Regions from separate parts of the Bradyrhizobium sp. USDA 3650 genome, predicted to be linked through region 2. Evidence: predicted binding sites of a transcription regulator. Region 2 holds the regulator's gene; the other holds the start of a gene.
What was found. The regulator HrcA, encoded in region 2, represses chaperone genes, less so after heat shock. The targets are predictions, from matches to a motif close to GTTAGCACTCNCNNNNNGNGAGTGCTAAC.
Positions count from the first base shown of each region.

Region 1 (15,983 bases), 1.1 Mb from region 2:
TCCCACGCGGTGCGCTGCCGAAGGCGCTGGCGCGCATCCGCGAGCTATCGGAAAAATACCAGCTCGGTTGCGCCAACGTGTTCCATGCCGGCGACGGCAACCTGCATCCGCTGATCCTCTATGACGCCAATAAGCCCGGCGAGATCGAGCGCGCCGAAGCCTTCGGCGCCGACATCCTGCGCGCCTGCGTCGAGTTCGGCGGCGTGCTCACCGGCGAGCACGGCGTCGGCATCGAGAAGCGCGATCTGATGCCGGAAATGTTCAGTGAGATCGACCTCAACCAGCAGCAGCGCCTGAAATGCGCCTTCGATGCGCAAGGCCTGCTCAATCCCGGAAAGGTGTTTCCGACCCTGCACCGCTGCGCCGAGCTTGGTCGCATGCACGTCCACGCCGGCAAGCTGGCGTTTCCCGACATCCCGCGATTCTAGCGTCGCCTCGCTGCAACGCGCCAAATTTGATTTTCGCTGCAAACTTCGTTACCCGCTACAGGCGTGGATACGCTCAAGGTACGAGACGCCAAAGACGTCGAAGAGGTGGTGCGCGCGGCGATTGCCAATGAGCAGCCGCTCGAGATCATCGGCCATGGCTCCAAGCGTGGCATCGGCCATGCGATGGCGACCAACGCCGTGCTCGACGTCTCCGCGCTGAGTGCCATCACCGCCTACGAGCCCAACGAACTCATTGTCACGCTCCAGGCCGGGGCGCCGCTGGCCGACGTGCTGTCGCTGATCGATGCCAAGAACCAGCAATTCGCCTTCGAGCCGATGAACACAGCGCCGCTGCTCGGCACGCCGGTATCAGGCACCATCGGCGGCATGATCGCGGCTGGCCTGGCCGGTCCGCGTCGGATCAAGGCGGGCGGGGCGCGCGACCATCTGCTCGGGGCGCATGCAGTCTCCGGTTTCGGCGACAGCTTCAAGACCGGCGGCAAGGTGGTGAAGAACGTCACCGGCTACGACCTCTGCAAGCTTCTCGCGGGTTCCTGGGGCACGCTGTCGGTCATGACGGAAGTCACGCTGAAGGTGATGCCGAAACCGGAGGCCGAGCGGACGCTGTTGCTGCGCGGCCTCGACGATGCCGCCGCCAACAAGGCGATGACCGCGGCGCTCGGCTCGCCCTTCGACGTCTCCGGTGCCGCGCATCTGCCGACATCGGCGTTCCGGACCAAGATCGAAGGTCTCGGCGATATCGCAGGCCAAAGCGAGGCGCTGACCGTGCTGCGGCTCGAGGGCATTACCGCCTCGGCCGCCCACCGTGCCGGCTCGCTGCGCGAATTGCTGGCACCGTTCGGAACCGCAACGCTGGTCGAGGACACGGTGTCAGCGGCGCTATGGTCCACGATCCGCGACGTCCTGCCGTTCGCGGCTGACGGCGCGCTGGGGGCCTGGCCGGTCTGGCGGATCGTCTGTCCGCCGGCGTCGGGCGCGGCGCTCGGGACGCTGCTGGCGCGCGAGACCGGCGGCGAATTGATCTACGATTGGGGTGGTGGACTGATCTGGGCGGCGTTGCCACCGAAGCCAGACGCGCATGCCTCGGCCGTGCGCGAACGTGCGAATGCGGCCGGCGGGCACGCCACGCTGATCCGGGCGGCCGAGGACATCAGGCGCACGATCGATGTATTCCACCCGCAAGCCGCTGGCCTTGCCGCGTTGAGCGAGCGGGTCCGCGCCAGTTTCGATCCGAAGACCATCCTCAACCGGGGCCGGCTGACGCGGGACGCTTGCTGAATGAAGACCGAATTCTCACTCGCGCAGCTCGCCGATCCCGACATCGCGGAAGCCGACAAGATCCTGCGCGCCTGCGTCCATTGCGGCTTCTGCACCGCAACCTGTCCGACCTATGTGCTGCTTGGCGACGAGCTCGATAGCCCGCGCGGCCGCATCTATCTGATCAAGGAGATGCTGGAGAAGGACCAGACGCCGACGGCCGAAGTGGTCAAACATGTCGACCGCTGCCTGTCGTGCCTGGCCTGCATGACGACCTGCCCCTCGGGGGTGAATTACATGCATCTGGTCGATCAGGCCCGGGTCAGGATCGAGCAGCGTTACGAGCGGCCGCTGGCCGAGCGGCTGCTGCGCCGGGTGCTGGCCTTCGTCCTGCCGGACCCGCAGCGTTTCCGCGCCAGCATGTGGCTGGCGCGGCTGGCCCGCCCGCTGGCCGCGTTGCTGCCGACGCCCCGGCCGTCGGCGACACCAGGCCTGATCCTGCGCCTCAAGGCGATGCTGGCGCTGGCGCCGGACCGGCTGCCGCCACCGGGGCCCGCCGCCGGCAGTGTGTTCGCGGCACTCGGCAAGAAGCGCGGCCGGGTCGCGCTGCTCCAGGGCTGCGCCCAGCAGGTGCTGGCGCCGCGCATCAACCAGGCCGCCATCAGTCTCCTCACGCGCCACGGCATCGAGGTCGTCCTCGTCAGGGACGAGCAGTGCTGCGGCGCGCTGACCCATCACCTCGGCAACGACCAGGACGCATTGGGGCGGGCTCGCGCCAATGTCGCGGCGTGGCGCGCGGAAGCGGCCGGCGAGGGGCTCGACGCCATCCTGGTGACCGCGTCCGGCTGCGGCACCGTGATCAAGGACTACGGCTATCTTCTGCGCGAGGACGCTGCGTTTGCCGCCGATGCGGCGAAGGTCTCCGCGCTCGCCAAGGACATCACTGAATACGTCGCCGGCCTTGGACTTGTGGCCACCGCGCGACAGGACAACATCGTCGTCGCCTATCACTCTGCGTGTTCGTTGCAGCACGGGCAGAAAATCACGGGCCTTCCGAAAGAATTGCTTTCCAATAATGGATTCGTGGTGAAAGATGTGCCGGAGAGCCATTTGTGTTGCGGTTCGGCGGGGACTTACAACATTCTCCAGCCCGAGCTTGCGGGCCGGTTGCGCGATCGCAAGGTCGCCAACATCGCGAGCGTCAAGCCGGACATGATTGCCGCAGGCAATATCGGCTGCATGGTGCAGATTGCCAGTGGCACGTCAGTTCCGGTCGTACACACGATTGAGCTTCTCGATTGGGCTACGGGCGGGTCGCGGCCGGCATTGAACGCGCAAGACTGAGCTTTCGAAGGCTGAGCTTTCGAGGGCTGAGCTTTCGTCCGGAGGTGACGGCTGAAGACGCCCGGATCGACCATTGTTCGGCGGCAACAGGAGGACCACGATGGCGAAAGCGAAGAAGAAAAAAAGCAAGAAGGCCAAAAAGGCCAAGAAGGCCAAGAAGGCGGTAGCGGCGAAGAAGACCTCAAAGAAGGCAGCCAAGAAGTCCGCGAAGAAGTCTGCCAAGAAAGCCACAAAGAAATCTGCCAAGAAGGCCGCGCCGAAGAAGGCCGCCAAGAAGTCGGCCAAGAAAGCCGCTAAGAAGGCTGCCCCTAAGAAGGCCGCCAAGAAGGCTGTGAAGAAAGCTTCGCCGAAGAAGGCGAAGGCAGCTCCCGCGCCGAAGCCGTCAACGCCGGCAGCTCCGGCTCCCGAGCCCGCCGCCGAGACAAGCTGGGCGATGCCTTCGTCTTCTGCGGACACGACCCCAGCCGAAGGACAAAGTTAGGCCAAAGCTTAGGCCAAAGGCTGGATCCAATCCGACGACCATGATCGACGACAGGAAGGCCGCAGCGGTGATGCTGCGGCCTTTTTGCATCGGCGTGACGGCGCGCGAGGGATGGTCTCGTCAGGAAGCAGCCTGATTCGTGGCGCGGGCAGCACGGTACCGCCGGACCCGTACTAACCCGGGCCGTCCGGTGCACTTTGGAGTGCAAATAATGTGGTCGAGAAGACACACAGGCTGACAACCTTTCGTGGAATCGTCTGAACGCCCAAAAAGTCGGCAGATGCCCGCGTTTTTTGCTTCACGGTTTACGCCACTCCATCCAGATTGTCGCAGTTACGAAATTTGCAATCAGGTCGTGCGTTCCGGGGGCTTCCGGGATCCGGCTGGGGTCATAGAACTGGTGATGGGGATCGAAATGAAAAAAGTGGCTTTGTTGGCAACGGCGCTGGCAATGGTGACGGGCTCGGCTTTCGCGGCAGACATGGCGGTGAAGGCTAAGAAGGCCCCGGTGGTTGCTTTCGATCCCTGGGATATCGCCTTCGGCGGCGCCATCATGAGCGACTACATCTTCCGCGGTGTCACGCAGTCGAACCACAAAGCGTCGGTCGCGGCCTATTTCGAGCCGCGCTACAACGTCAACAAGGACCTCCAGCTCTACGTCGGCGTGTCCGCCGAGAGCATCTCCTTCGCCAATCGCGCCGCTGCTGAAGTCGACATCTACGGCGGTATCCGCCCGACCTTCGGCGCCTTCGCGTTCGACATCGGTGTCTGGGGCTACCTGTATCCGGGCGGCAGCTGCGCCGACAACGTGCTCACCGGCGGCATTCCCGGCGGCAACGTCTGCGGCGTCAGCACGACCACGATCTTCCTCGCCGACGGCAACGTCATGAAGAAGGACGTCAGCTTCGTCGAAGTTTACGGCAAGGTGAACTACACCATCAACGACAGCTTCACGGTCGGCGCGACCGAGTACTACTCGCCGAACTTCCTGAACTCGGGTGCCTGGGGCAACTACGCTTCGTTGACCGCCAAGTACACGGCGCCCAGCACGGCCTTCGGTCCCTCCGGCATGGGCATGTACGTGTCGGGTGAGTTCGGCCGGCAGTGGTTCGGTACTTCGGACGCCTTCTACGGCACCGGCGTCGGCACCGTTTTCGCCAACGGCATCCCCTACAAGGACTACAACACCTGGAACATCGGCATCGGCTTCACCTACAAGGTGTTCACGCTGGACCTGCGTTACTCCGACACCGACCTGAACAAGGGTGATTGCAACGCCTTCACCAGCGCCTTCAACGCCACCGGCACCACCAACGTCACCGCGATCAATCCGGGCGGCGCTGGCTCCAACTGGTGCGGCGCGGCCGGCATTGCCAAGCTGTCGTTCGACCTGACGGCGATGAGCAACCTGAAGTAAGCTTCTTCACGAAGCGACTTGATGAGGGCGGCAGGGCAACCTGCCGCCCTTTTGCTTTGGGCGCGTGGGGCGCAGGCCGGGGGGCTGCATCGTTCGAGACGCCTCCGGTGGCTCCTCACCATGAGGGGGCACGGATTTCACCGCGCGGACAGACCTCATCCTGAGGGCCCGCCAAAGGCGGGCGTCTCGAAGGATGGCCGCAACGAAGGGCCATAGCCTCAGGGAATGGTCGAGCCGCCTCAGCGTGCCGCGCTCGGCTCCTTCTCGACCGGCACACCACCGTCACCGAGGACGTGGATCGCGCCCTGCTTCACCATCGTCACCTTGCGGGTGTGGAAGGCTTCCAGCGTCGAGCGGTGACCGATCGAGACGAGGGTGGCCTGTGGTAGCCTCTCCGCCAGCAACCGGTACAGGCGGGCCTCGGACGGCTCGTCCAGCGAGGCCGTGGCCTCGTCCAGGAACAGATAGTCCGGCGCGTGCAGCAGCGCGCGGGCGAGCCCGAGGCGCTGCTGCTCGCCCAGCGACAGCATCCGGTTCCAATGACCGTCCTCCTCAAGCCGCTCGGCGAGGTCGGGCAGCCCGACCGCAATCAGCGCGTCCCTGACGCGTGAGGTTTCGAACGCGCCCGGCGCGGCCGGGTAGACCACCGCGTCGCGCAGCACGCCGACCGGGAAATAGGGGCGCTGGGGCAGCATCATCAGCTTCGCCTTTTCCGGCACGAAGATGCTGCCGGTGCCGAACGGCCAGATGCCGGCGATGGCCCGGAACAGCGTCGACTTGCCGGAGCCCGACGGTCCGGTCACCAGCACGCGCTCCGGCGTCTGGACGGAGAAGGCGTCGGCGGCGACCAGCGGCGTGCCGCTCGGCAGGTTCACGCAGAGCTGTTCGAGAGAGATATTGCGATGGCCGCCGGCAGCCTTGAGGGCAATCGCAGGCTCGTGCGGCGGCAGGTGCGCGGCCGCGTCGACCGACATTTCGAAGCCGTCGAGGCGGGCGACGATCGAGCGCCATTCCGCCAGCGATCGGTACGCCGTGACGAAGAACGACAACGCGCCCTGTACGCTCGAGAAGGCGGACGCGGTCTGCATCATGTCGCCAAGCTGGATCTTCTTGGCGAAGAAGGCCGGCGCCACCAGCACGTAGGGAAAGATCACGGCGGCCTGCTGATAGCTCGCGGTGAACGCGGTGAGGCGCTTGGTGCGGCTCATGATGGCGTACCAATTGCCGATCACGAAGCCGAAGCGCTCCAGCAGCCGGCCGCGCTCGGCGCCTTCGCCCTTGAGCAGCGCGATCTGCTCGGAATTTTCGCGGACACGGACGAGATTGAAGCGGAAGTCGGCTTCATAGCGCTGCTGCTCGAAATTGAGATTGACCAGCGGGGCGCCGATCCAGTGCGTCAGCGCCGTGCCGAAGATCGCGTAGACGAGCGCGCCCCAGCACAGATAGCCGGGGATCATGAGATCGGTGCCGAACAGGTGCAACGGCGCGGCGTTGGAAAGCCCCCAGAGGATGATCACGAAGGAGAACAGCGTCACGATCGACGAGAGCAGGCCGAGCCCGATGGTCAGGGTCTGCTCGACGAAGTTCTTGACGTCCTCGGTGATGCGTTGGTCCGGGTTGTCGGCCGCATCGCCCTTGAGCTGCATGCGGTAGTGGGTGGCGCCTTGCAGCCATTCGCCCAGATAGTGCCGGGTCAGCCATTGCCGCCAGCGGATCTGAAGCCACTGATTCAGGTATAGCTTGTAGACCGCCAGCGCGATGAAGGCGGAGGCGAGGCCGATGAAGATCCAGATCTCCCTGACGAAACTATCCCAGTCGCTTGCCTGCAGTGAGCTGTAGAACCGGTTCTGCCATTGATTGACCAGGACGTCGATCGCGACCAGCGCCAGCTCCATCGCGATGACGGCGGCGAGCAGGCCGCGGCCAGCCCATTTGTCCTCCGACCGGAAATACGGGGCGGCGATTCGCCAGACAATCGCGAGCGTGGCGCTGATGTTCTTCACAGAGCTCTGTCTCCTGAGGGGATGTGCACAACTGCCCGGGCCAAAGACCTGAGACGATGGCGGAAATCGGCGCGCTTAGACTAAAGTCGCAAGTCCTGCAATTTGCGTTGGCTTGTCGCAGCTTGCAACCCTAGCATGGGGCTCATCGGCGCGGGGTGGGGGCCTCCGGGATTTCGCGAGCTTGTGAGCGGACGGGAACCGCTGCATTCGCGAGGAATTCGCGTCCAGCTCGGGGGTTATCGCTTCAGCGTCAAGCAGGATCGGCTGTCCACGCGGGCCGCCTGCAGCACACATGCGTGGGGGAGGAAGATCATGTGGAATCAAGTTTATGACCCGTTGCACAGCCCCGTGCTGTCGACGATCGCGGCGGCAGTCCCTGTCGTCACATTGCTGGTCCTGATCGCGAGCGGCCGCGTCCAGGCTCATATCGCGGCGGTCATCGCCGTGATCGTGGCAAATTTGATCACGATCTTCGTCTTCACCATGCCGGCGAACATGTCGATCCGTGCCTCGGTGCTGGGCATCGTCACCGGCTTCTTCCCGATCGGCTGGATCGTTCTCAACGTCATCTTCCTCTACCAGGTAACGGTCACCACCGGACGCTTCGAATTGCTCAAGCGCGCGGTCGGCGGCGTCACCGAGGACCGGCGGCTGCAATTGCTGCTGATCGCGTTCTCGTTCGGTGCCTTCTTCGAAGGCGCTTCGGGCTTCGGCACGCCGGTCGCGATCACGGGCGCCGTCCTGATCGGCCTCGGCTTCTCGCCGCTTGCAGCAAGCGGCCTGTCGCTGATCGCCAACACCGCGCCGGTCGCCTATGGGGCGCTGGGCACGCCGATCCAGGGCCTTGCCTCGGTCACCGGGCTTGATCCTTACATCCTCGGCGCGATGGTCGGCCGGCAATTGCCGTTCTTCTCGCTGATCGTGCCGTTCTGGGTAGTGTGGGCGTTCGCGGGCTGGAAGGGCATGAAGGATGTCTGGCCGGCGATCCTGGTCACCGGCGTGTCGTTCGCGGTCCCGCAATTCGTGATCTCGAACTTCATCAATCCCTGGATCGTCGACATCGGCGCATCGCTGATCTCGATGGGCGCGCTGATCCTGTTCCTGAAGGTCTGGCAGCCGAGGCAGCTCTGGCTGTCCCCGGCGCTGCGCGGCCGCGATGAATCGGCCGCCACCATGGCCGCGGCAAAACCGATGGACAAGACGCCGCTGACGCAGAGCGAGTTGTTCAGCGCGCTGCTGCCGTGGATCATCGTCTGCATCGTGATGCTGATCTGGGGCAATGGTGGGTTCAAGACCTGGGCGAACTCGATCTTCACCTGGAACTATCCCGTTCCCGAGCTGCATCAGATGATCAACAAGATGCCGCCGGTCGCGCCAGGACCGACGAAAGAGAGCGCGGTGTTCGGCTTCACCTATCTCTCGTTCACCGGCACCGGCATGCTGATTGCCGCGATCATCTCCGGCTTCCTGATGGGCGTCGGGCCCGGCAAGCTCTTGATCCAGTACGGCCGCACCATCCGGCTGTGCGCGATCTCGCTGATCACGATCTCGGCGATGCTCGCGATCGGCACGCTGACACGGCTCTCCGGCGTCGACGCGACGCTGGGCCTCGCCTTCGCCGCAACCGGCGTGCTCTATCCCTTCTTCGGCACGCTGCTCGGCTGGTTGGGCGTGGCGCTAACGGGATCGGATACCGCTTCCAACGTTCTGTTCGGAAATCTTCAGAAGATCACCTCCGAGCAACTCGGCCTGTCGCCGATCCTGATGGGCGCGGCGAACTCGTCCGGCGGCGTGATGGGCAAGATGATCGACGCGCAATCGATCGTGGTCGCGTCCACCGCGACCAACTGGTACGGCCATGAGGGCACGATCCTGCGCTTCGTGTTCTGGCACTCGATCGTGCTGGCCTGCCTCGTCGGTGTGCTCGTGACGTTGCAGGCCTATGTCTGGCCGTTCACGGCGATGGTGCTGAAGTAGCAGGCCACGCGCGGCTTCAAGCCAAATCCCCGCGAGGTTGGTCCTCGCGGGGATTTTTGCGTGGCGCATGGGCGAACCTTCTCAACGGCGCCGCCGTCTTATAGAAGGTGGCGCAAATCAGGTCGTTCGAGAGGTCTCATGGTTTCGTTCAGGCAGATGGTGTGTGCGGCAGTTGCGATGCTCGCGATGTCCACGCTCGCGCGTGCGGAGGACGGTTTTCCGTTCGGCACCGAGATGACGCTGGAGGCGCTGCCGCAGCCGGGCTCGAAGCGGATTCCGAACATCGAGATCGGCGACAATGGTGAGGTCGTGCTGGAGCTCTGGTGCAAGGGCGGCAAGGGCCAGTTCTCGGTCGCCGGCAACACCGTAATCTTCGTCCCCGGCCAGATCCAGGACCGCTCCTGCCCGCCGGCGCGGGCCCAGGCCGACGACGATCTCGTTGCAGCGCTGGGCAGCGTCGAGACCTGGAAGCGCCAGGGCGACGTGCTGACGCTCGTCGGCCCCAAGCCGCTGCGTTTTCGCGTCAACGGCAATTAGCCACCGCTGTCATTCCCCGCGACCCGGCTACGCCAAGGCTTCGCCGGGGTTGAGGTCCAGGGGCGCCGAAGCTTTAGCGTAGGCGGCAAGCGGGGAATCCAGTACGCCGCGGCTTCTCGAGTCATCAAAACCGTCTCGGAGTACTGGATCGCCCGGTCAAGCCGGGCGATGATCGAGAGTTGATGTGCGGGCTACATCACTTCCACACCGACTTGTCGGCGTCCCAGCGCTGGCCCTTCAGCTCCCTGGCGAGCGCCTCGACCGAACCGTTGTCGTCGGGCTGATCGCCTTCCTCGTCGGCGGTCGCTTCGTCCGAGAGATTGAGCTTGGCGCCGCTGCTCTCGTCGGTGGTCGTGGTCGCGGGACTCCCGACCCAGAGCATGAGCTTGTCGGTCGTGCCGGGCTTGTCGGGCGAGACGAGAGCCGCAACCTCGATCGTGTCGGTGAGCTCGAGTGCGGGAAAGTCCTGGTTCGGGCGCTTGAACACCAGCTTGAGCTTGCCGGTCGCCGGGTTGAAGCTTTGCGAGACCGGCTTTGCCGCGAGCGTCCTGCTCAGCACGCCAGCCACCGCGGCCGCGAGCTTGTCGCGGTTGATCTTGTCGCCCTCGCGCCAGTCGGCGGCGGCAATGCGGATGGTGCGATCCATCTCGGTCATGCCCGCGGTCCAGCCCGCGGCGGTGACGCCGGGCATCGCCTTGAATTTTGCCAGCAGCGCGCCGGCGCGCTCCGGATCGACCGACATGTTGATGGTCTGCTCGCCCGCGCGTAGCGCGTCGCAGCCGACGGTGAGGCTCGCCAGCGTCACCTCGACGTCCTGGCCCTTCAGGCTCTTCAGGAACTCGGTCGCGGCATCCAGCTTGACCTTGACCGCGATCGCTTCCGGCGAGACGTCGGTGAAATCCTTCGGCTGCGGCGTGATGCCGTCGTCGGAGGTCTGGTTGTCGAGGAATTCCTTCTCGCTGAGATCGGAATTGTCGGGCGAGGTGACCTCGGTCACGGCTTGGCCAATGCTGATCTGGCCGCGGAATTCGAACGTGTCTCCGGCCTGCTTGCGCAGCAGCTTGACGGTGACCGGCGCCTTCGCGCCGAGGCTCTGCGTCGTACCCGTCAGGTTCTGGCCCGCGACCTGGAGATTGATGACGAAGCGGTCCTTGCGGTCGGAATTCTTCGCGACGGGATAACAGACGTCGAGCACGGCTGCGGTGACGGTCTTGCCTTGGCGTGTCTCCTTCAGGATCACGTCGGCGTTGCCGTCCATCAGCCCGTCGATCGAGGTGAAATAGCGCGTCTCGACGCCGCCCGGCGCCGTGGCCTTCGGCGCCAGCTTCATCTGGGCGGATGCGACCTCAGGCGAAACCGCAAGCAGAGCCGCCAGAACGGCCGTGGAGCAAAACACAAGCGCGCGCATCGACGAAATCCCCGAGGCAATGGGGCATGATCCGGAAAAATGTGAAGCGGTTTTCCGTTGAGATCAGGCCCAAACAATTCGAATCGGGCGTCACCGTAGTGGGTTTTGGCCGCCGGTTGAATTGGAAAGCACGGGCCATGATTGCCAAAAAAGAAGGCCGCCCGGAGGCGGCCTTCGCAACACTGTGGGCTAAGGATCGGCCTTAGAAGCCGCCCATGCCGCCACCGGCCGGCATGCCGGGCGCGGCGTCCTTCTTCGGCGACTCGGCAACCATGGCCTCGGTGGTCACCAGCAGGCCGGCGATCGAGGCGGCGTCCTGGAGCGCGGTGCGCACCACCTTGGCGGGGTCGATGATGCCCTTCTCGACCATGTCGACATACTCCTCGGTCTGGGCGTCGAAGCCGAAGGTCTCGGACTTGTTCTCCAGGATCTTGCCGACGACGATCGAGCCTTCCACGCCCGCGTTCTCGGAGATCTGGCGGATCGGGGCTTCCAGCGCCTTCAGCACGATGTTGATGCCGGCCTGGACGTCGGCGTTGGCGTTGGTGAGACGGCCGACCGCCTTCTTGGCGCGGAGCAGCGCGACACCGCCGCCGGGGACGATGCCTTCCTGCACCGCGGCGCGGGTGGCGTTGAGCGCATCCTCGACGCGGTCCTTCTTCTCCTTGACCTCGATCTCGGTGGCGCCGCCGACGCGGATCACCGCGACGCCGCCTGCGAGCTTGGCGAGGCGCTCCTGGAGCTTCTCACGGTCGTAATCCGAGGTGGTCTCCTCGATCTGGGCCTTGATCTGGCCGACGCGGGCCTCGATCTCCGGCTTCTTGCCGGCGCCCTTGACGATCGTGGTGTTCTCCTTGTCGATCACCACCTTGCCCGCGCGCCCAAGCATCTTCACCGTGACGTTCTCGAGCTTCATGCCGAGGTCTTCGGAGATCAGCTGGCCGCCGGTGAGGATCGCGAGGTCCTCGAGCATGGCCTTGCGGCGGTCGCCGAAGCCCGGCGCCTTGACGGCGGCGACCTTCAGGCCGCCACGGAGGCGGTTGACGACCAGGGTGGCCAGCGCCTCGCCCTCGACGTCCTCGGCGATGATGACGAGCGGCTTGCCCGACTGCACCACGGCTTCCAGCACCGGCAGCATGGCCTGCAGGCCGGACAGCTTCTTCTCGTGCAGGAGGATGTAGGCGTCCTCGAGCTCGGCGGTCATCTTCTCGGGGTTGGTGACGAAGTAGGGTGACAGATAGCCGCGGTCGAACTTCATGCCCTCGACGATGTCCACCTCGGTGTCGAGCGACTTGTTCTCCTCGACGGTGATGACGCCCTCGTTGCCGACCTTCTGCATCGCCTGCGCGATCATCTTGCCGATGGCGGCATCGCCGTTGGCCGAGATGGTGCCGACCTGGGCGACCTCGGAGGAGGCGGCGACCGGCTTGGCGCGCTTCTCGATGTCCTTGACGACGGCCGCGACAGCGATGTCGATGCCGCGCTTGAGGTCCATCGGATTCATGCCGGCGGCAACCGACTTGGCGCCTTCGCGCACGATGGACTGGGCCAGCACGGTCGCGGTGGTGGTGCCGTCGCCGGCGAGGTCGTTGGTCTTGGAGGCGACCTCACGGACCATCTGGGCGCCCATGTTCTCGAACTTGTCCTCGAGCTCGATCTCCTTGGCGACGGTGACGCCGTCCTTGGTGATGCGCGGCGCGCCGAACGACTTCTCGATGAGCACGTTGCGGCCTTTCGGGCCGAGCGTCACCTTGACGGCATTGGCGAGAATGTCGACGCCGCGCAGCATGCGATCGCGCGCGTCTCCGGAAAACTTGACGTCTTTGGCAGCCATGGTCTGCAATTCCTCTTGTTTCGTGATGTGTCTTGTTTATTGGGCCGCCTCATTCCGGGGTCCGCGATCGAACCCGGCGGAATGATGCATGCCCGGATCGAGTGACCCGGGCATGCATTCAGCGGCCGTTCAGGCGTTTGGCCTTAGGCCATCACGCCCATGATGTCCGACTCCTTCATGATCAGGAGCTCATCGTTGTCGATCTTGACCTCGGTGCCCGACCACTTGCCAAACAGCACACGGTCGCCGACCTTGAGGTCGATCGGGATCAGCTTGCCGGCCTCGTCGCGGCCACCGGGGCCGACGGCGACAACTTCGCCCTGGGACGGCTTTTCCTTGGCCGTGTCCGGAATGATGATGCCGCCCTTGGTCTTTGACTCGGCGTCGATACGTTTGACCACGACACGGTCATGCAGCGGACGAAATTTGGATTTAGTCATGACGTTTCCCTTTGGAGGCTCGTTTCGGAAGGAGTGAAAGTGGGCGGGCGGCGCTTCCGTCCACCCTTCCCGAGGATCGATCGGCGCGCGTTAGCAATCCATCTTTCAGAGTGCTAATGGTGCGTCCGGGAATATGGCTTGGCCGCGATCCTGTCAAGCAAAGGTGGTTAAGCGATTGGTGAGACGGATATAGGATGGTGACATTGGAAACTTGTTCGGGGCGCCGGCGTATTAAAGGACGTCATTGCTCCGGCAGCGGTTTTGCGCTTGGCTGCGGAAGGGGTGCGGCCATGGTTTTGTCCGGGGGAATGCCATGATCAGTTCAGCTCACGCGCGCACGGTCGCCAATCTGGCGGCGGCTTCTTGCCTGGCGCTGCTGCTTGGCGCCTGCGGCGGCGGCATGAGCCTGCCGTCCTTTTCTTCGTCCTCACCGCCCCCCGAGGCCGAGCCCGGCACCGGTCCGGAAATGCCCGCCTCGATCCGCGCCGACGAGATCGTCGGCCGCTGGGGCCTCGCCTCGTTCCAGAACCCGGCCGACCGCGCCCGCACCGAGGCTGCCGCCCGGGCCCAATGCAAAAATCCTTACGTGATCACCGCCGGCTCCTCCGGCGGCGTGATCATGCATCTGGCGGACCAGGCAACACCGCAGGAGCTGCGGCTGAAGGGTTCGCCCAGCGGCAAGAATTATATCGGGCCGGCGGGTCCGACGCCCGGCGAGCAGGACCGCGAGATCGTCTCCTTCGACGGCCGCGTCCTCATCACCCGCTTCATCGACAAGGACGCCGCCACCCGCTACGGCAACATGGTCTACGTCCGCTGCGCGCCGAGGGCGTGATCGGGGCGCCGGCCTAGCCACTCGTCATTGCGAGGAGCGAAGCGACGAAGCACTCCAGGCTGCCTCCGCGGACACAGTCTGGATTGCTTCGCTTCGCTCGCAATGACGTCCCAAACAAAAAAACGCCGGCTTGCGCCGGCGTTTTGTTTTTCCGTAGTGTCGCGTCCGCTCAGTCGAACAGCGCGTCGATGTCGTCCTGCGAGGCGTGGCCGACGTCGCCGGCGAGCTTCGGGCCGTTGAGAAGCTTGTCGTCATCGCTGCGGGTGTCGACCTGCGGCACGACGTGGGACTTGATCGCGTCGACGCCGCCCCAGATCTCCATCATGGAATTGATATGCTGCTCGATGAACTTCATCGTGCTCATGACCTTGCTGATGCGCTGGCCGGTCAGGTCCTGGAAGTTGCAGGCTTCGAAGATCGAGATGACGCGTTCCTGGATATCGTCGGCGAGCCGCTTCTGCTGATCGGCCGATTGCACCTTGGCCATCGCGCTGGCCGCCTGGTCGATCGACTCGGCGGCTTCGAGGATCTGCTGGGTCGCCTGTTCGGTGCCGCCGACGACCGCGCCGAGCTCGCCATTGACCTTGGCCATTTCGCCGCCGTCGAAGCTCTTGCCATGCAGTGTCGCGATCTCGCGCTTGGTGCGGTCGATGGCGTCGTGGATGAGGTCGAGCTCGACCTTCAGCTTCTCGCACTGCTCGATCTGCGCCCGGTAAGTATCGAGCATGGTGCGGGCTTCGGAGAGCTCGTGGGCGGTGGAGGCGTCGATCGCCGCCATGGCGGCGCTGCCGGACAAGGGCACGGTGCCCTTCGCCATCTGTGCACGGATCGCACGCAACTCGGCCATGATCTCGCTATGCATCGGCGCAGCCTCCTCAATCATTTCGGGGCTGGGCATCTCGCCGACAATAGCCTCCTCGACACGAAAACGTTTGCGGTGAATAGCCATCAAGAACTCCCCCCACCTCACTCACGCGTCTTTGTAGGCAGAAGCGATTTAACACGAAGTTCACAGCCGGAACTGTCGTCTCGGTTGTGCGCGACGGCTTGCAAACGGGCGATTAACCATGCGTGCACGGCGTTCATCGAAAATAAACGCTGATCGCCAAATTGCACCGCTGCCGACGACGTGGTGAATCGAAATGGCGTTTCCGTTTACCAAACAAAACGGCTTTTGCTTTTTATTGACCACGTCGCGGGTGCGGATCAGCCACCACCTCGCCACGACGCACATGATCTAGACGAAACAGTAGAGTACGTCGATGTTCAAGAAAATGTCTGTTGCGCTGCTTGGCAGCGCTTGCACCTTCATTGCCGGCGCCAACAGCGCCAGCGCCTTCGACAATAGCGTGCCGAACGATCCGCCCGCGGTGCTCTACCAGCCGCAAGTGCCGCCTGCGCCGGTGCGTGTCGCCTCCAATTCGAACATGGGCGGCGGCTTCATCGAGTTCATGTTCGGCGACGGGCCCGGTCGCGGTCCGGCCTACGCTCCGCAGCAGCCGATGTATCAGCAGCAGCCAGGTTATTATGACCAGCGCCGCCTGCCGCCGATGGGCGAACCGCAGATGCAGGGCGCAGGTCTCCAACAGGAGGCCGTCGATCCGCGGCAGCGTCAGTTCGACCCGAGATTCGAGAAACAACTCGTTGACTATAGCGGCAATGAAAGCGCCGGCACGATTGTGGTCGATACGCCCAACAAGTTTCTCTATCTCGTCGAGGGCAACGGTCGGGCGATGCGCTACGGCATCGGCGTCGGCCGCCCCGGCTTCACCTGGTCCGGCGTGAAGTCGATCACGGCGAAGCGCGAATGGCCGGCCTGGACCCCGCCGGCGGAAATGATCGCACGCCGTCCCGACCTGCCCCGGCACATGGAAGGCGGCCCGGAAAATCCGCTCGGCGCGCGCGCGATGTATCTCGGCTCGACGCTTTACCGTATCCACGGTTCGAACGAGCCCTGGACCATCGGCACCAACGTCTCCTCGGGCTGCATCCGCATGCGCA
Region 1 is NZ_JBSRZG010000001.1:5,474,875-5,490,857, forward strand. It holds gene ACVIN2_RS25635 (FAD-linked oxidase C-terminal domain-containing protein) at 1-428, shown strand, start outside; gene ACVIN2_RS25640 (FAD-binding protein) at 492-1,727, shown strand; gene glcF (glycolate oxidase subunit GlcF) at 1,728-3,050, shown strand; gene ACVIN2_RS25650 (histone) at 3,151-3,531, shown strand; gene ACVIN2_RS25655 (TorF family putative porin) at 3,947-4,948, shown strand; gene ACVIN2_RS25660 (ABC transporter ATP-binding protein/permease) at 5,188-6,951, opposite strand; gene ACVIN2_RS25665 (L-lactate permease) at 7,264-8,928, shown strand; gene ACVIN2_RS25670 (META domain-containing protein) at 9,067-9,465, shown strand; gene ACVIN2_RS25675 (hypothetical protein) at 9,662-10,873, opposite strand; gene ACVIN2_RS25680 (hypothetical protein) at 10,900-11,079, shown strand; gene groL (chaperonin GroEL) at 11,076-12,707, opposite strand; gene ACVIN2_RS25690 (co-chaperone GroES) at 12,851-13,147, opposite strand; gene ACVIN2_RS25695 (hypothetical protein) at 13,461-13,982, shown strand; gene ACVIN2_RS25700 (protein phosphatase CheZ) at 14,152-14,931, opposite strand; gene ACVIN2_RS25705 (L,D-transpeptidase) at 15,245-15,983, shown strand, end outside.
Region 1: a site for HrcA is predicted at 13,237-13,265, ahead of ACVIN2_RS25690 (co-chaperone GroES). Genes of this name have one in related genera too.

Region 2 (15,983 bases):
CGGCCAGCAATTCCTGCTGTTTCTTGGTGAGATTTTGCGGGGTCTCGACCACGACCTGAACATACATGTCGCCCATCTGGCGCGAGCGCAGCACCGGCATGCCTTTTGATGCGATGCGGAATCGGCGGCTGGACTGCGTCCCTGCGGGGACCTTCACCTTGGTCTTGCCCTTCTCGATGGTCGGCACCTCGAATTCGCCGCCAAGCGCCGCCGTCACCATCGAGATCGGCACACGACAATGCAGATCGGCGCCGTCGCGCTGGAAGAACTGGTGCTGGGCCAGCGACAGGAAGATGTAGAGGTCGCCGGGCGGGCCGCCGCGGACCCCGGCCTCGCCCTCGCCGGCGAGCCTGATCCTGGTGCCGTCCTCGACTCCAGGGGGAATGTTGACCGACAGATTCCGCTCGCGGGTGACACGCCCCTGACCCGAGCAGGACGGGCAGGCGTCCTCGATCATCTGGCCGCGCCCCTGGCAGCCGGGACAGGTCCGCTCCAGCGTGAAGAAGCCCTGCGACTGCCGTACGCGTCCGGCGCCGCCGCAGGTCGAGCAGGTCTTCGGCTTGGTGCCGGCCTTGGCCCCGATGCCCGAGCAGGCTTCGCAGGTGACCGAGACCGGGATCTCGATCTGCGCGGTCTTGCCGCCAAAAGCTTCCTCGAGCGTGATTTCCATGTTGTAGCGCAGATCGGCGCCGCGCTCGCGGCCGCCACGGCCGCCGCGCTGTCCGGCCATGCCGAACAGATCTTCGAAAATGTCGGAAAAAGAGGAGGCGAAGCCCGCGCCGAAACCGGGGCCGCCACCGCCGCCGCCCTGCTCGAAGGCGGCATGGCCGTAACGGTCATAGGCGGCGCGCTTGTCCTTGTCTTTCAGGACCTCGTAGGCCTCGTTGATTTCCTTGAATTTGACTTCGCTGGTGTCGTCCCCGGGATTGCGGTCGGGGTGAAACTTCATCGCCAGCTTGCGGAACGACGATTTCAGGACGGAATCGTCGGCATCGCGTTCGACTTCGAGGGTTTCGTAGTAGCAGCGCTTGGTGGACGTGGACATGATGAGCTCAGTCTATCCGATCGCGATTCAAGTCGGAGCGAAGCAACGTCGCCATGCAACGATATAGGCAGCCTTCCGCCTCGCGGCAGAGGATTGCACGGCAGCATTCAGAATAACGGCTGGGAATTGATCGATCGTAACGGGGCCGATTTTAGCAAGGCCTTGCCCCGTCGAGCCCGACACGATGGCCTCCCCCGCGAGGGAGGAGGCCGTTGGCGCGTGTGGGGTCCAAGCCGTCCGCATCATCACCCTCGCGGGGTTCAGGCGGACTTCTTGTTGTTCTTGTCGTCGTCGACTTCGGTGAACTCCGCGTCGACGACGTCGTCCTTGGCCGCATCCTTCTTGGCGTCGGCCTCGGCCTGCTGCTTGTACATGGCCTCGCCGAGCTTCATCGACGCCTGGGCCAGCGTTTGGGTCTTGGCCTTGATGGCTTCGGCATCGTCGCCCTTCAGCGCTTCCTTGAGGTCGCTGACCGCATCCTCGATCGCGCGGCGCTCGGTCTCTGCGACCTTCGAACCGTGCTCGGCCAGTGCCTTCTCGGTCGAATGCACCAGACCATCCGCGTCGTTCTTGGCAGTCACGGCCTCGCGGCGCTTCTTGTCCGCCTCGGCATTGGCCTCGGCGTCCTTGACCATCTTCTCGATGTCGGCTTCCGACAAACCGCCGGAGGCCTGGATGCGGATCTGCTGCTCCTTGGACGTGGCCTTATCCTTGGCCGAGACGTTGACGATGCCGTTGGCGTCGATGTCGAAGGTCACCTCGATCTGCGGCATGCCGCGCGGGGCCGGCGGAATGCCCATCAGGTCGAACTGACCGAGCATCTTGTTGTCGGCCGCCATTTCACGCTCGCCCTGGAAGACGCGGATGGTGACCGCGTTCTGGCTGTCCTCGGCGGTCGAGAACACCTGGCTCTTCTTGGTCGGGATCGTGGTGTTGCGGTCGATGATGCGGGTGAACACGCCGCCCAGCGTCTCGATGCCCAGCGACAGCGGGGTCACGTCGAGCAGCAGCACGTCCTTGACGTCGCCCTGAAGCACGCCGGCCTGGATCGCGGCGCCGATCGCCACGACTTCGTCCGGGTTGACGCCCTTGTGCGGCTCCTTGCCGAACAGCTGCTTCACGACTTCCTGGACCTTCGGCATGCGCGACATGCCGCCGACCAGCACCACTTCGCCAATCTCGGCGGCGGTGAGGCCGGCATCCTTCAGCGCCTTGCGGCAGGGCTCGACGGTCTTCTGGACGAGGTCATCGACCAGCGCCTCGAACTTGGCGCGGGTGAGCTTCATCGTCAGATGCTTCGGGCCGGTCTGGTCCGCGGTGATGAAGGGCAGGTTGATCTCGGTCTGCGTCGTCGACGACAGCTCGATCTTGGCCTTTTCAGCAGCTTCCTTCAGGCGCTGCAACGCAAGCTTGTCGTTGCGCAGGTTGATGCCCTGCTCCTTCTGGAATTCGTCGGCCAGATAGCCGACCAGGCGCATGTCGAAGTCTTCGCCGCCGAGGAAGGTGTCGCCGTTGGTCGACTTCACCTCGAACACGCCGTCGCCGATTTCGAGAATCGAGATATCGAACGTGCCGCCGCCGAGATCGTACACGGCGATCGTGCCGGTCTTGGTCTTGTCGAGGCCATAGGCGAGCGCGGCCGCGGTCGGCTCGTTGATGATGCGCAGCACTTCAAGGCCCGCGATCTTGCCGGCGTCCTTGGTCGCCTGGCGCTGGGCGTCGTTGAAGTAGGCGGGCACGGTGATGACGGCCTGGTCGACCTTCTGGCCCAGATGGGCTTCCGCGGTCTCCTTCATCTTCTGCAAGATGAACGCCGAGACCTGCGAGGGCGAGTAGGTCTGGCCGTCGGCCTCGACCCAGGCGTCGCCGTTGGAAGCCTTCACGATCTTGTACGGAACGAGCTTCTTGTCCTTCTCGACCATCGGGTCGTCGTAGCGGCGGCCGATCAGGCGCTTCACTGCGAAGAACGTGCGCTCGGGATTGGTGACGGCCTGACGCTTGGCCGGCTGGCCGACGAGGCGCTCACCGTCGTCCGTCACGGCGACGATCGAAGGCGTCGTGCGCATGCCTTCGGAATTCTCGATGACTTTGGCGTTCTTGCCATCCATTACGGCGACGCACGAATTCGTGGTGCCGAGGTCGATCCCGATGACCTTTCCCATGGTCCTGTATCCTTGTTTTTGCGGCAGGCTGGCTGGGCCCAGAAGGCACCCGAACCGAAACCCCCTAAGATCAAACATTCGCGATATTGCGATGGTTGGGGGTCATATAGGAGGGGGGGAGGTGCCCGCAAGGACCGAACGCAAGTTTCGGCCGTGAAAACATTGGGTTTTGGAAGAACATATCCGGGCTGCACCGCCCTTGCGGGTGAGGAATTATTAACAGGTGCCGCGATCGGCCGACATCGGCTACCGCATTCCGCCCCGCCCTGTTGCGGCAAGTCCAAACCCGCTAAAAGGCGGGCAGCCGGCCGGGCTCGTCATCGGGCTGCCTCGCGCGACAAAAGGGGCCGGCTGGCCACCATCGAACGGCCTCAATGTGAACCAATCAGAGTGCCCATGAAGCTGATCCGCCCCCTTGCTGCGCTCGCCCTCCTCGTTGCCTCTGCGCTTCCGGCTCTGGCTGCCGACGCCGTTTTCCCACCCGGCTTGCGCCTCGGCATGGTGCCATTGGTCGGTCTCAACACGGCCAAGACCTTTCCCGGCTTCGAGAGCGAGGACGGCAGCGTCAAGGTGCTGATCACAGAGCTGCCGCCGGCGGCCTATGGCGAGGTGGTGAGCGCCTTCAACTCCAATACGGCCGGAGCCAACGGCGTCAAGCAGGACAAGATCGAGACGCCCGCGGGTCTTGCCTATTTCACGACCGAGAGCGGCAAGGCCGGCGAGACCCCGGTTCGGCGCTATTCGATGATCGTGCCGGGGGCCGGCTTCTCCGGCTATGTCGCGGTGCAGATTCCGGAGAATGCGGTCAAGATCTACACCGACGAGGCGGTGCGGCAGATGTTCGCGAGCGTCGTCACCCGCAAGCAGGTCTCGGCCGAAGAGCAGATCGCGCTGATGCCGTTCAAGATCACCGATCTCGCAGACTTCAAGGACGTTCGCACGCTGGCGCCGGGCTCGAGCATCATCTTGGCCGACGGCGACGAGAGCTCCGGCTATGAATCGAAGCCGTTCATCATCCTCGGCGTGATTGGCGCCACCCCGCAAGCCGCCGACGACCGCGCCCGCTTCGCCCAGGAGGCGGCGCTCCAGATTCCCGGCGTGCGCGAGTCCCGCGTCACCATGTCCGAGCCGATCCGCATCAGCGGCCAGCAGGGTTTCGAGACCCGGATCGACGGCGTCAGCGGCAAGGACAAGACGCCGGTGACCGTGGTGCAGTGGATCCGCTTCAGCAGCGGCGGCGCCTCGCTGCGCATCATCGCCAGCGCCCCGCGCGAGCAATGGCCGGCCGCCTTCACCCGCTTCCGCGCAGTCCGCGACGGCATCCAGCCGAAAGGCTAACCCGACACTCATCGTCGTCCCGACGAAGGTATCCGGTCAGCAGCCCAACCACTCACCAAAGCCGGCTGCATTTTCGGGCTTCTGTTCGTATACGAACGGAACTAGGCTCCCCTTCCGTTGAGTTCATCCTGGAGGGAGGCGAATGATGCTGGATCGGCGACAAGTCTTGGCGGCGCTCGGGACGAGCGCGCTCGTGGCGCTCGCGCCAACCGCGATTCTGGCGGCCACATCGATCAAGCCGGACGATGCATCCGCGCTGCTCGTGATCGACGTGCAGAATTGCTTCCTTCCCGGCGGCAGCCTTGCCGTGAAGGAAGGCGAGCGAGTGGTGCCCGTCATCAACAAGATCTCGAAAGCGTTTTCGAACGTGGTGATGACGCAAGACTGGCACACGCAAGGCCATGTTTCCTTCGCATCGGTCCACGCCGGCAAGAAGCCGTTCGAGACCGTCGATCTTCCCTACGGCAAGCAGGTGCTGTGGCCCGACCATTGCGTGCAGGGCACCGACGGCGCCGCGCTGTCGAAAGACCTTGCGATCCCGCACGCCGAGCTCATCATCCGCAAGGGGTTTCACAAGGACGTCGACAGCTATTCGGCCTTCCTCGAAGCCGATGGCAAGACCTCGACCGGCCTTGCCGGCTATCTGAAGGGGCGCAAGATCAAGCGCGTCTTCGTAGTCGGGCTGGCGACGGATTTTTGCGTCGCATGGACCGCGCTCGACGCGCGCAAGGCGGGCTTCGAGGTCTATGTGGTGGAAGACGCCTGCCGCGGCATCGACAATCAGGGTTCGCTCGCAAAAGCCTGGGCCGATATGGCCAAGGCCGGCGTGAAGCGGATCCAGTCCGCGGATATCGCGGCGAGCGCGTAGGCCCGGTCAAAAAACTGCAAGACCCTCATCCTGAGGAGCGCGCATTTTCGCGCGCGTCTCGAAGGATGAAGGCCCCGCTGCAGCAGTTCGGCCCGCATGGTTCGAGACGGCGCTGACGCGCCTCCTCACCATGAGGATCAACTAGTTCGCCGCGCCGTTCGGCTCGTTGCTGTTGGCGGGCGCGGCCTTGGCGCCGCCCTTGGCGACACCGACCAAGGCGGGACGCAGCACGCGCTCGCCGATGGTGTAACCGGCCTGCATGACCTGCACGACGGTGCCCGCGGGCACCGATGCATCAGGCACCTCGAACATCGCCTGCTGGAAGTTCGGGTCGAACTTCTGGCCCAGGGGATCGAACTTCTTCACGCCGTGTTTTTCCAGCGCGCTGAGCAGCGAGCGCTCGGTCAGCTCGACGCCCTCGATCAGCGAAGCGAGGCCTGCATCGGCCGCCGCACGGGCCTCGGCCGGAACGGCATCGAGCGCGCGCTGGAGGTTGTCGGCGATGTCGAGCACGTCGCGGGCAAAGCCCGTGACGCCGTAGAGCTTGGCGTCAGCGACCTCCTTGGCGGTGCGCTTGCGCAAATTCTCCATCTCGGCCAGCGTCCGCAGCATGCGGTCGCGCGCCTCGGCGACTTCCTTCTGCAGGAGCTCGACCGAGCCGGGCTCGGGATCGTCGGGCATGATGTAGGGTTTTGACACCACGGGCTCGCCGGCCGCAGCACTCGTGTCTTCGGGTTGCCGGTCTCGATCGGTCATCGGCTCTCTTTTCGCATTCATCTCAGGGGTTTCTGGCCCGGATATCGTGCTTCGGGCACCGAAAATCAAGCGCCCGTGATCGGGGGAGACGCCGGTCAGCCCCCCAGGAGCCGGCTGACGATGCGGGCAGCGTAGTCCACGGTCGGGATCACGCGGGCATAATTCAGTCGCGTCGGCCCGATCACGCCCAAAACGCCGACGATATGGCCGGCAGCGTCCCGATAGGGCGAGATGATGGTGGACGAGCCCGACAGCGAGAACAGCTTGTTCTCACTGCCGATGAAGATCCGCACGCCTTCCGCGGTCTCGGCCCGCCCGAGCAGGTCGATCACGCCGCGCTTGGTCTCGAGGTCGTCGAACAGCAGGCGAACGCGCTCGAGATCCTCCAGCGCATGCAAATCCTCGAGCAGATTGGCGTGGCCGCGGACGATGAGCTGCCGGTCCTCGTTCTCACCGCCGGACCAGCTGGCGATACCGGCCGAGATCACCTTGTGCGTCAGCTGATCGAGCTCGGTGCGCGCCTCTCCGAGTGCGGTCTCGAGCTCCAGCCGCGCCTCGGCCAGGGTCCGGCCCCGGATCCGGGCATTGAGGAAGTTGCCGGCTTCGGTCAACGCCGAGGATGGAACTCCCGGCGGCAGCGTCAAGACGCGGTTTTCGACCTGCCCGTCCTCGCCGACCAGGATCACCAACGCCTTTTCCGGTTCCAAGCGGACGAATTCGATATGTTTCAGCCGCGCATTGGATTTCGGCGTCAGCACGACGGCGGCCGCACGGGTCAGGCCGGAAAGCCGCGTCAATGCTTCCTCGAGCGCAGCCTCGACCGATTGCGCGTGGCCCACGGAGGTCAACTGGCTCTGGATCGCCTGCCGTTCACTGTCATTGAGGTCGCCGACCTGCATCAGGGCATCCACGAAGAAGCGCAGGCCGAGTTCCGTCGGCAGCCGGCCGGCGGAGGTGTGCGGGGCGTAGATCAGGCCGAGCTGTTCCAGGTCGGCCATGACGTTGCGGACTGAAGCGGGCGACAGCGGCATGGCGATCAGGCGCGAAATATTGCGCGAGCCCACCGGCTCCCCGGTCGCGAGATAGCTTTCGACGATTTGACGAAAGATGTCGCGGGAACGCTCGTTGAGCTGGGCAAGGCCCGCGCGCGGCGCGATCAGATGGATCGGATCGTGATGGGCCACAGACCGTAACTCCTCTCAGATACAGGTAATTTGTCTATCCCTGGGGCTTCTGACAAGCGTGGCGTTCGCGGATTGAAAATCGGGGGTGAATAAGGCCTCGATCTTCCCCCTTGCCGCCCACCCTTACCCCCCCTACAAGCACCGCCAACAGCCCTTTTCCGAGAGTTTTGGAGGATTCCCATGCGGCCAAGCCGCCGTGCGCCCGACGAATTGCGCCCCGTGACGCTGGAGCGCGGCGTGGTCAAATATGCGGAAGGCTCGTGCCTGGTGAAATTCGGCGACACCCACGTGCTGGTCACCGCCACGCTGGAAGACCGCCTGCCGCCATGGCTCAAGGGCCAGGGCCGCGGCTGGGTCACCGCCGAATACGGCATGCTGCCGCGCGCGACGTCGGAACGCACCCGCCGCGAGGCCTCCGCCGGAAAGCAGAGCGGCCGCACCGTCGAAATCCAGCGCCTGATCGGCCGCTCGCTTCGCACCATCATCAATCTCGAAGCGCTCGGTGAGCGCCAGATCACGGTCGATTGCGACGTGCTCCAGGCCGACGGCGGCACCCGCACGGCCTCGATCACCGGTGCCTGGGTCGCCCTCGCCGATTGCATCACCTGGATGAAGGCGCGCAACATGGTCAAAGCCAACGTGTTGCGCGACAACGTCGCCGCGATCTCCTGCGGCATCTACAAGGGCACGCCCGTGCTCGACCTCGACTATGCCGAGGACTCCGAAGCCGATACCGACGCCAATTTCGTCATGACGGGCGATGGCCGCATCATCGAAGTCCAGGGCACCGCGGAACGCGAACCGTTCACGGAAGCCGAGTTCCTGGCGTTGATGGCGCTGGCGCGCAAGGGCGTCGCGCGTCTCGTGGACTTGCAGAAACTGGCGGTAGCGTAGTCAATAGGCCGATGCATCGCCGAATCACCGGAAAGCTGGTCATCGCGACCCATAATCCCGGCAAGCTCGCCGAGATGAAGGAGCTGCTCGCGCCTTACGGCATCGAGGCGGTGTCGGCCGGCGAATTAGGCCTTCCGGAGCCGGAAGAGACCGGAAACGATTTCCGCAGCAACGCCGCGCGATCAAGGCGATCGCGGCAGCGCAGGCGACGAAGCTGCCGTCTTTCGCCGATGATTCCGGCATCGTGGTCGACGCGCTCGACGGCGCGCCCGGCATCTACTCGGCGCGCTGGGCCGGCCCGAACAAGGATTTTGCCGCGGCAATGGCGCAGATCGAACGGCTGTTGCAGGAGCGTGGCGCGACCACGCCCGCCAAGCGCAAGGCGCATTTCGTTTCCGCGCTCTGCGTTGCATGGCCCGACGACCATCGCGAAGAGGTCGAGGCGCGCGTGGACGGCACGCTGGTGTGGCCGCCGCGCGGCACCGCCGGCTTCGGCTACGACCCGATGTTTTTGCCCGACGGCCACAGCCGCACCTTCGGCGAGATGGAGAGCATCGAGAAGCACGGGCTGCCGCCGCTCGGTCTCGGCCTGTCGCACCGTGCCCGCGCCTTCGTGAAACTGGCGGAGATCTGCCTTGAGCCGCGCTAGAGCGTTTTCGAGCGAAGTGGATACCGGTTCGCGCCAGGAAAACGCGTCAACACAAGAATCCGAAGCCTTCGGCGTCTACGTGCACTGGCCGTTCTGCCTGTCGAAGTGCCCCTATTGCGACTTCAACAGCCATGTCCGCCACGCCGCGATCGACGAGGCGCGCTTTGCGTCGGCTTTCGCGCGCGAGATCGCTGCGACCGCCGAGCGCGCACCCGGCCGCGAAGTCACCTCGATCTTTCTCGGCGGCGGCACACCCTCGCTCATGCAGCCTGCAACCGTCGGCGCTGTGCTCGATGCCATCGGCAAGCACTGGATTGTGGCGAAAGACGTTGAAGTCACGCTGGAGGCAAACCCGACCAGCGTCGAGGCTACGCGCTTCGCGGGCTATCGCGCCGCCGGCGTCAATCGCGTCTCGCTCGGCGTGCAAGCGCTCGACGATGCCTCGCTGAAAGCGCTCGGCCGCATGCACAGCGCGCGCGAGGCCCTCGACGCGGTCGCCATCGCGCGCCGCTCGTTCGACCGTTATTCGTTCGACCTGATCTACGCCCGTCCCGACCAGACGCCGGCGATGTGGGCTGATGAATTGCGTCTCGCGATCGGCGAGGCGGCCGAGCATCTGTCGCTTTATCAATTGACGATCGAAGAAGGCACGCCGTTCTTCGGCCTGTATCAGGCCGGCAAGCTGAAAACGCCGGATGAAGCGGTCGCACGCGCGCTTTACGACGTCACGCAGGAGACCTGCGACAGGCTCGGCCTGCCCGCCTACGAGATTTCCAATCACGCGCGGCGCGGCGCCGAGTGCCGGCACAATCTGGTCTACTGGCGCGGCGAGGAATATGCCGGCATCGGCCCCGGTGCCCATGGCCGGCTCGACATCGACGGTATCAGGCACGCGACCGCCACCGAGAAGCGCCCCGAAGCCTGGCTGATGCGGGTCGAGACCAACGGCCACGGCGTCGTCACCGACGATCTCCTCAACAGCGAAGAACGCGCCGACGAATTTTTGCTGATGGGACTACGTTTGGCCGAAGGCATCGACCCCGAGCGTTACAAAGCGCTCTCCGGCCGCTCGCTCGATCCCAAGCGCATCACGCTGCTGCGCGAAGAAGGCGCGATCACGGTGGATGCAACGGGGCGGCTGCGCGTGACCAGCAGCGGTTTTCCGGTGCTCGATGCGGTGGTCGCGGATCTGGCGGCGTAAGGTCTCTCCATCGTCGTCCTGGCGAAAGCCAGGACCCATTACCCCAAAGAGCAGTTGCAGCGTAAAGCTGACAACCACGAGTCTTCGCAAAACCGCGTCCTGTGGTTATGGGTCCTGGCTTTCGCCAGGACGACGTCGAGGAAACAGCTACGCCCCAAAACTCTTCGGCGAGCCCGCCACCGCAACACCGCCGCCCGTCGTCACCTTCATCACCGCGAGGCCCCGCTCGTTGGTGCCGTCGGCGCGGAAGCGGAACAGGCCGTCGATGCCGGCGAATCCGGAAGGATTGGTGAGCACGTCCGGCGAGAAGCGGGTGGTGCCTTGCGTTCGCGCCAGCGCGGCGACGAGGGCAACCGCGTCATAGGCGAGCGTTGCGGTGCGCACTGGCTCCGCGCCATATTTGGTGCGATAGCGGCCGGAGAAGGCGCGGAAGCCGGCCGGATCGGGCGCGGCGTAGAGGCCACCTTGCAAGCTTGGGCTGGCATAGACGCGCGGACTGTCCCACAGGCCGGTGCCGAGCAGCTGGATATTGCGTAGATTCGCCCCCGCCGCGCTCATCGCATCGGCGACCGAGACGACGGCATCGCCATCATCGGCGATGAACAGCGCATCGGCGCTGCCAAGCTGCTGCGCCACGGTCCGGGCCGGCGTGGCGCGGTCGGCGCCGTATTTCTCGAACGCGACGATGCGCCCGCCGCGGCGCGGCACCGCCGCCTTCACCGCGGCCTCGACCACGTTGCCATAAGCATTGTCCGGCACCAGAACGGCGACGGAGCGCTTTCCGATGCTGCCGGAATATTCGACGATGCGGTTGACGTCGGACTCCGGCAGGAAGCTCAGCAGATAGACACCGCGGCCGGCGATGCTGGAATCGGTCGAGAACGCCATCACCGGGATGCCACGCGTGCGCGCGATTTGCGCCACCGCAGGCACCGACTGCGCGAACAGCGGCCCCAGGATGATCTCGGCGCCCTCGTCGACCGCCTGCTGCGCACTCGCCTGCGCGCCCTGCGGGCTGCCATTGTCGTCCTTGATCAGGAGCTGGATGTTGGGATTCTGGAACTCGGCCAGCGCCATCTCGGCGGCATTGCGCATCGACTGCGCGGCGAGGCCGGCATTGCCGGATGCCGAAAGCGGCAGGATCACGGCGACCTTCACCCCGCCGGTGCCGGCAGTCGTCGCCTGCTGCGGCGGGCCGGCCGGCTGGGCCGGAGGCGGAGAGGAACTGCTGAACGGATTGGAGAACTGGCTCAGGCTCTGCTGCACGCCGGCGCAGGCCGACAGCAGCGGCGTGCCGAGCAACAGGCCGAGCGCGCTTCGCCGGGTTGCCCCTGACATCAGGGATCCCTGAACGGGAGACTCCTCCGAAAAGGAGGATCTGGGATCACGTGGGCCCGTCATGACAGTTTTCTCTTCTGACCGACCGTCGCCAGCCGGTCACGACATTCTTTCCACGACACCGGCCATGGATTCAGGCATATTGTCGGCAAATAGTTAACTCAAACAAAAGGATAATGCCCGCTTAACGCGGCTTCCTCTCAAGTTCTGGCTAGCTGCCCGCCGTCCGTCACCCAGCATCAAGGCGGCGTTTCCGCCGCGAATATGGCGCTGACGCTTCATTCCCTGGGGAATGTGATGCCGAATGGATCACATTCCAGTCCTTCCTCGCCCCTTGCCTCGCCCAGGCACGATCTTTTTCCGGGGACCGGTTCCCAGTCCCGGGGATCATGCCTAAGTTCGTCTGATTATGCGCGTAAAGCCGTCCCCGATAAATACACCCGAGACGACGGAGCCCGCCTCGCGCGGTTTCTCCATCGACGCCCATCGGCTTGTCGCGCCGAAGGCCGCGCATGGCCTGCATTTGGTCGCGACCCCCATCGGCAATCTCGGCGACATCACGCTGCGGGCGCTGCAGACCCTCGCCGGGGTCGATGTCATCGCCTGCGAGGACACCCGCATCACGCGGCGTCTGACCGAGCGCTACGACATCTCCGCGCAGCTCAAGCAGTATCACGAGCACAACGCTGAAGCGGCCCGTCCGAAGATCCTGGAGCGGCTTTCGCAGGGCGGCTCGATCGCGCTGGTGTCGGACGCCGGCACGCCGCTGATCTCGGACCCCGGCTACAAGCTGGTGCGCGAAGTCTGCGCCGCCGGCCACGCCGTCTACGCGCTGCCCGGCCCGTCCTCGGTGCTGGCGGCGCTGTCGGTCGCAGCGCTGCCAACCGACCGCTTCTTCTTCGAAGGCTTTCTGCCTTCCAAATCAGCCGCGCGGAAGTCGCGCCTGGCCGAGCTTGCGCGCATCGATGCGACGCTGGTGATGTTCGATTCCGGTAACCGCGTGCAGGACACGCTCGCCGAGCTCGCCGAGATCATGGGGGCCCGTGAAGCCGCGATCTGCCGCGAGCTGACCAAACTGCACGAGCAGATTTCGCGCGCGACGCTGCGTGAGCTCGCGCGCGATGCCGACACGCTGGAGACGCGCGGCGAATTCGTGCTGGTGATCGCTCCGCCTGCGGCGGATGCCGAGATGCTGACATCGAATGCGCTCGACCACGTCCTGCGCGAGCAGCTCGCCGCGAACAGCGTCAAGGATGCGGTGGCGCATGCGGTCGCGCTCTCGGGCCGGCCGCGCCGCGAGGTCTATGCCCGCGCGCTCGAGCTTGCCAAAGATCTGCGGGGCGGCGATGGCGAAGACTGAGGCCCCCGCGGAACCGAAAATCGCCTCGCCCGAGCGCGTCGCCGCGTTCCGCACCGGCATCTCCGCGGAAAGCCGCGCCGCGGCCTATCTCATGGCCAAGGGCTACCGCATCCTCGCCAAGCGCTTCCGCACGCCGCATGGCGAGATCGACATCGTGGCGCGCCGCCGCAATCTGATTGCCTTCGTCGAGGTCAAGGCGCGCGCAACGCTGGACGATGCCGCCTTCGCCGTGACGCCGCGCCAGCAGCAGCGCATCATCGACGCCGCGCAAGGCTGGCTCGTCGCGCATCCCGAGCATGCGGAATTCGAAATGCGATTCGATGCCATGCTGATTGCGCCGCGGTCACTTCCACGCCATGTGTTGGCGGCATTCGACGCCTCGACCTGAAAGGCAGACCATGAAACTGAACGTCGCCGTCCAGATGGACCCCATCGCCCGCATCAACATCAAGGGCGATTCCACCTTTGCGCTGCTCCTGGAGGCGCAGAAGCGCGGCCACGGCCTGTCCTATTACACACCCGACAAGCTCTCGATGGTCGGCGAGGAGATCGTCGCTCCGGTTCAGCTGCTCACCGTGCGCGACGAGCCCGGCGATCATTTCACCCTGGGCGAGCCCAGGCGCGAGGCGCTCAACGGCTTCGACGTGGTGCTGCTGCGCCAGGATCCGCCGTTCGACCTCGCCTACATCACCTCGACGCACCTGCTCGAACGCATCCATCCGAAGACACTCGTCGTCAACGACCCCGCCTCGGTGCGCAACGCCCCGGAAAAGCTGTTCGTGATGAACTTTCCGCAGCTGATGCCGCCGACGCTGATCTCGCGCGATCTCGACGAGATCAACGCGTTTCGCGACAGGCACGGCGCCGTCGTCATGAAGCCGCTGCACGGCCATGGCGGCGCGGCGGTGTTCCGCGTGATGCCGCAGGACATGAATTTCGGCTCGCTGTTCGACATGTTCTCGGTGACATTCAAGGAAGCCTGGGTGATCCAGCAGTTCATCCCCGAGGTAAAGCACGGCGACAAGCGCATCATCCTGATCAACGGCGAGTTCGCCGGCGCGGTGAATCGCGTGCCGGCCGCCGACGACCTCCGCTCCAACATGGTGCGCGGCGGCGCAGCGCAGGAGACCGAGCTCACGCCGCGCGAGCGCGAGATCTGCGCCACCGTCGGCCCGGCGCTGCGCGAGCGCGGGCTGTTGTTCGTCGGCATCGACGTCATCAACGGCAACCTCACCGAGATCAACGTGACCTCGCCGACCGGCATCCGCGCCATCGCGCGGCTCGGCGGACCGGACGTTGCCGCAAAGCTCTGGGACGTGATCGAGCAGAAGCGGGCGAAGTAGGGAGCGGCCCGTAGCTCGTAGCCCGGATGGAGCGCAGCGAAATCCGGGATGCCACACCATGTTCAGCGGCCCCGGATTGCGCTCCGCTCCATCCGGGCTACGTAGTGTATGCGCGGCATCACCTCACCCATCACTAACCACGCATTCACCATGACGCGGCGCGCATCATTCGAACGCACGGGCCGCGACTGCGTGAAACTACGGGGCCAGTGGCCGACCGGCTAACGCGACGTTCACCATCTGCCGAAAGACCACAGCGCGGCCGTCGATCGCATTCGGCCTCGCAACACCGCTTATACTTTTACTGCCTACTCATCGACGTTGGGGAACCCGCCAGGTGCGGTTCGAGTGCCCCGCGTAAGAGTAGAAGCGTATGAACACCGCACGCATTGTCGTTCTCGTCATCGCACTGGGCGCCGGCGGCGTCGCTGCGTATCTGGCGAGCGGCTATGACAACAAGCCCGCGCCCGTTCTCCCCGTCGCCGAGAAGCTGCCGACGGTCGAGGTCCTGGTCGCCAAGAACGACATCCAGCTCGGTCAAGCCGTAAAGCCCGAGGACTTGCAATGGCAGGTCTGGCCGGCGGCGACCGCGAGCAGCGCCTTCATCCGCCGCGACAACAGGCCCGAGGCGCAGATCCAGATCGCGGGCTCGATCGCACGCGTGCCGCTGATGCAGGGCGAGCCGATCCGCGAGCAGAAGCTGGTCAAGGCCGACGGCTCCGGCTTCATGGCCGCGATCCTGCCGTCGGGCATGCGCGCCGTCTCCACCGAGATTTCAGCCGAGACTGCCGCCGGCGGCTTCATCCTGCCGAACGACCGCGTCGACATCGTGTTGACCCGTCGCCTGAAGAATCCCGACGGGGCCGCCGGTAACGACCTCATCCTGTCCGAGGCGATCCTGACCAATATCCGCGTGCTCGCGATCGACCAGGCGCCAAAGGAAAAGGACGGCCAGAACGCCGTCGTCGGCAGGACCGTCACGCTCGAGCTCAAGCCCGACCAGGTCGCCACTCTATCGGCAGCGCGCCAGGGCGGCACGCTGACACTCGCGCTGCGCAGCATCGTCGATGCCAACTCGCTCGACAGCACGCCCGAGGACCAGGCGAGCAAGCGGACCGGCGGGGTCAACGTGATCCGCTACGGCGTACAGGCGCGGCAACTGACGTCACAGAAGTGATGGGGATATGATGAACTTTGGGGATGATCGGACGGGCATGCGCATTCGGGGGAATCGCGCGCGCTCGGTCTGGACGGGGACGATGCTGATCCTGGGGCTGCTCGCAGCCCCCGATGTCGTCAGCGCCGCAGATGCGCCGGTCGGCGACCAGGCGCCCATGCAGGCAGCGGATCTCGATGTGTCGCCGGTCGGGACGATCGCACCGGCGAAGACGCGCTTCCTGTCGCTCGGCGTCGGCAAGTCCGCCGTCATCGACCTGCCGCGCGACGTCAAGGACGTGCTGGTCGCCGATCCCAAGATTGCCAATGCGGTGATCCGCTCGGCCCAACGCGCCTATATCATCGGTGGACAGGTCGGCCAGACCAACGTCGTGTTCTTCGCCGCCGACGGCCAGCAGGTGGCCGCCTACGACATCGCGGTGAAGCGCGATCTCAACGGCATGCGCACGGCGCTGCGTCAGTCGCTGCCGGGCGTGCAGATCGAGGGCGTCGGCGACAGCGTGATGCTCACCGGCTCGGTGTCGAGCCCGGTCGAGGCCCAGCAGGCCGGCGACGTCGCCGCCAAACTGGTCGGCGGCTCCGAGAAGGTGGTCAACAACATCGTCGTGCGCGGCCGCGACCAGGTGATGCTCAAGGTCGTCGTCGGCGAAGTGCGCCGCGATATCGTCA
Region 2 is NZ_JBSRZG010000001.1:4,415,803-4,431,785, reverse strand. It holds gene dnaJ (molecular chaperone DnaJ) at 1-1,045, opposite strand, end outside; gene dnaK (molecular chaperone DnaK) at 1,306-3,207, opposite strand; gene ACVIN2_RS20670 (hypothetical protein) at 3,604-4,545, shown strand; gene pncA (bifunctional nicotinamidase/pyrazinamidase) at 4,691-5,413, shown strand; gene grpE (nucleotide exchange factor GrpE) at 5,555-6,169, opposite strand; gene hrcA (heat-inducible transcriptional repressor HrcA) at 6,265-7,353, opposite strand; gene rph (ribonuclease PH) at 7,534-8,247, shown strand; partial or broken gene rdgB (RdgB/HAM1 family non-canonical purine NTP pyrophosphatase) at 8,259-8,896, shown strand; gene hemW (radical SAM family heme chaperone HemW) at 8,913-10,097, shown strand; gene ACVIN2_RS20635 (penicillin-binding protein activator) at 10,245-11,498, opposite strand; gene rsmI (16S rRNA (cytidine(1402)-2'-O)-methyltransferase) at 11,845-12,795, shown strand; gene ACVIN2_RS20625 (YraN family protein) at 12,782-13,183, shown strand; gene gshB (glutathione synthase) at 13,194-14,138, shown strand; gene cpaB (Flp pilus assembly protein CpaB) at 14,512-15,315, shown strand; gene ACVIN2_RS20610 (type II and III secretion system protein family protein) at 15,326-15,983, shown strand, end outside.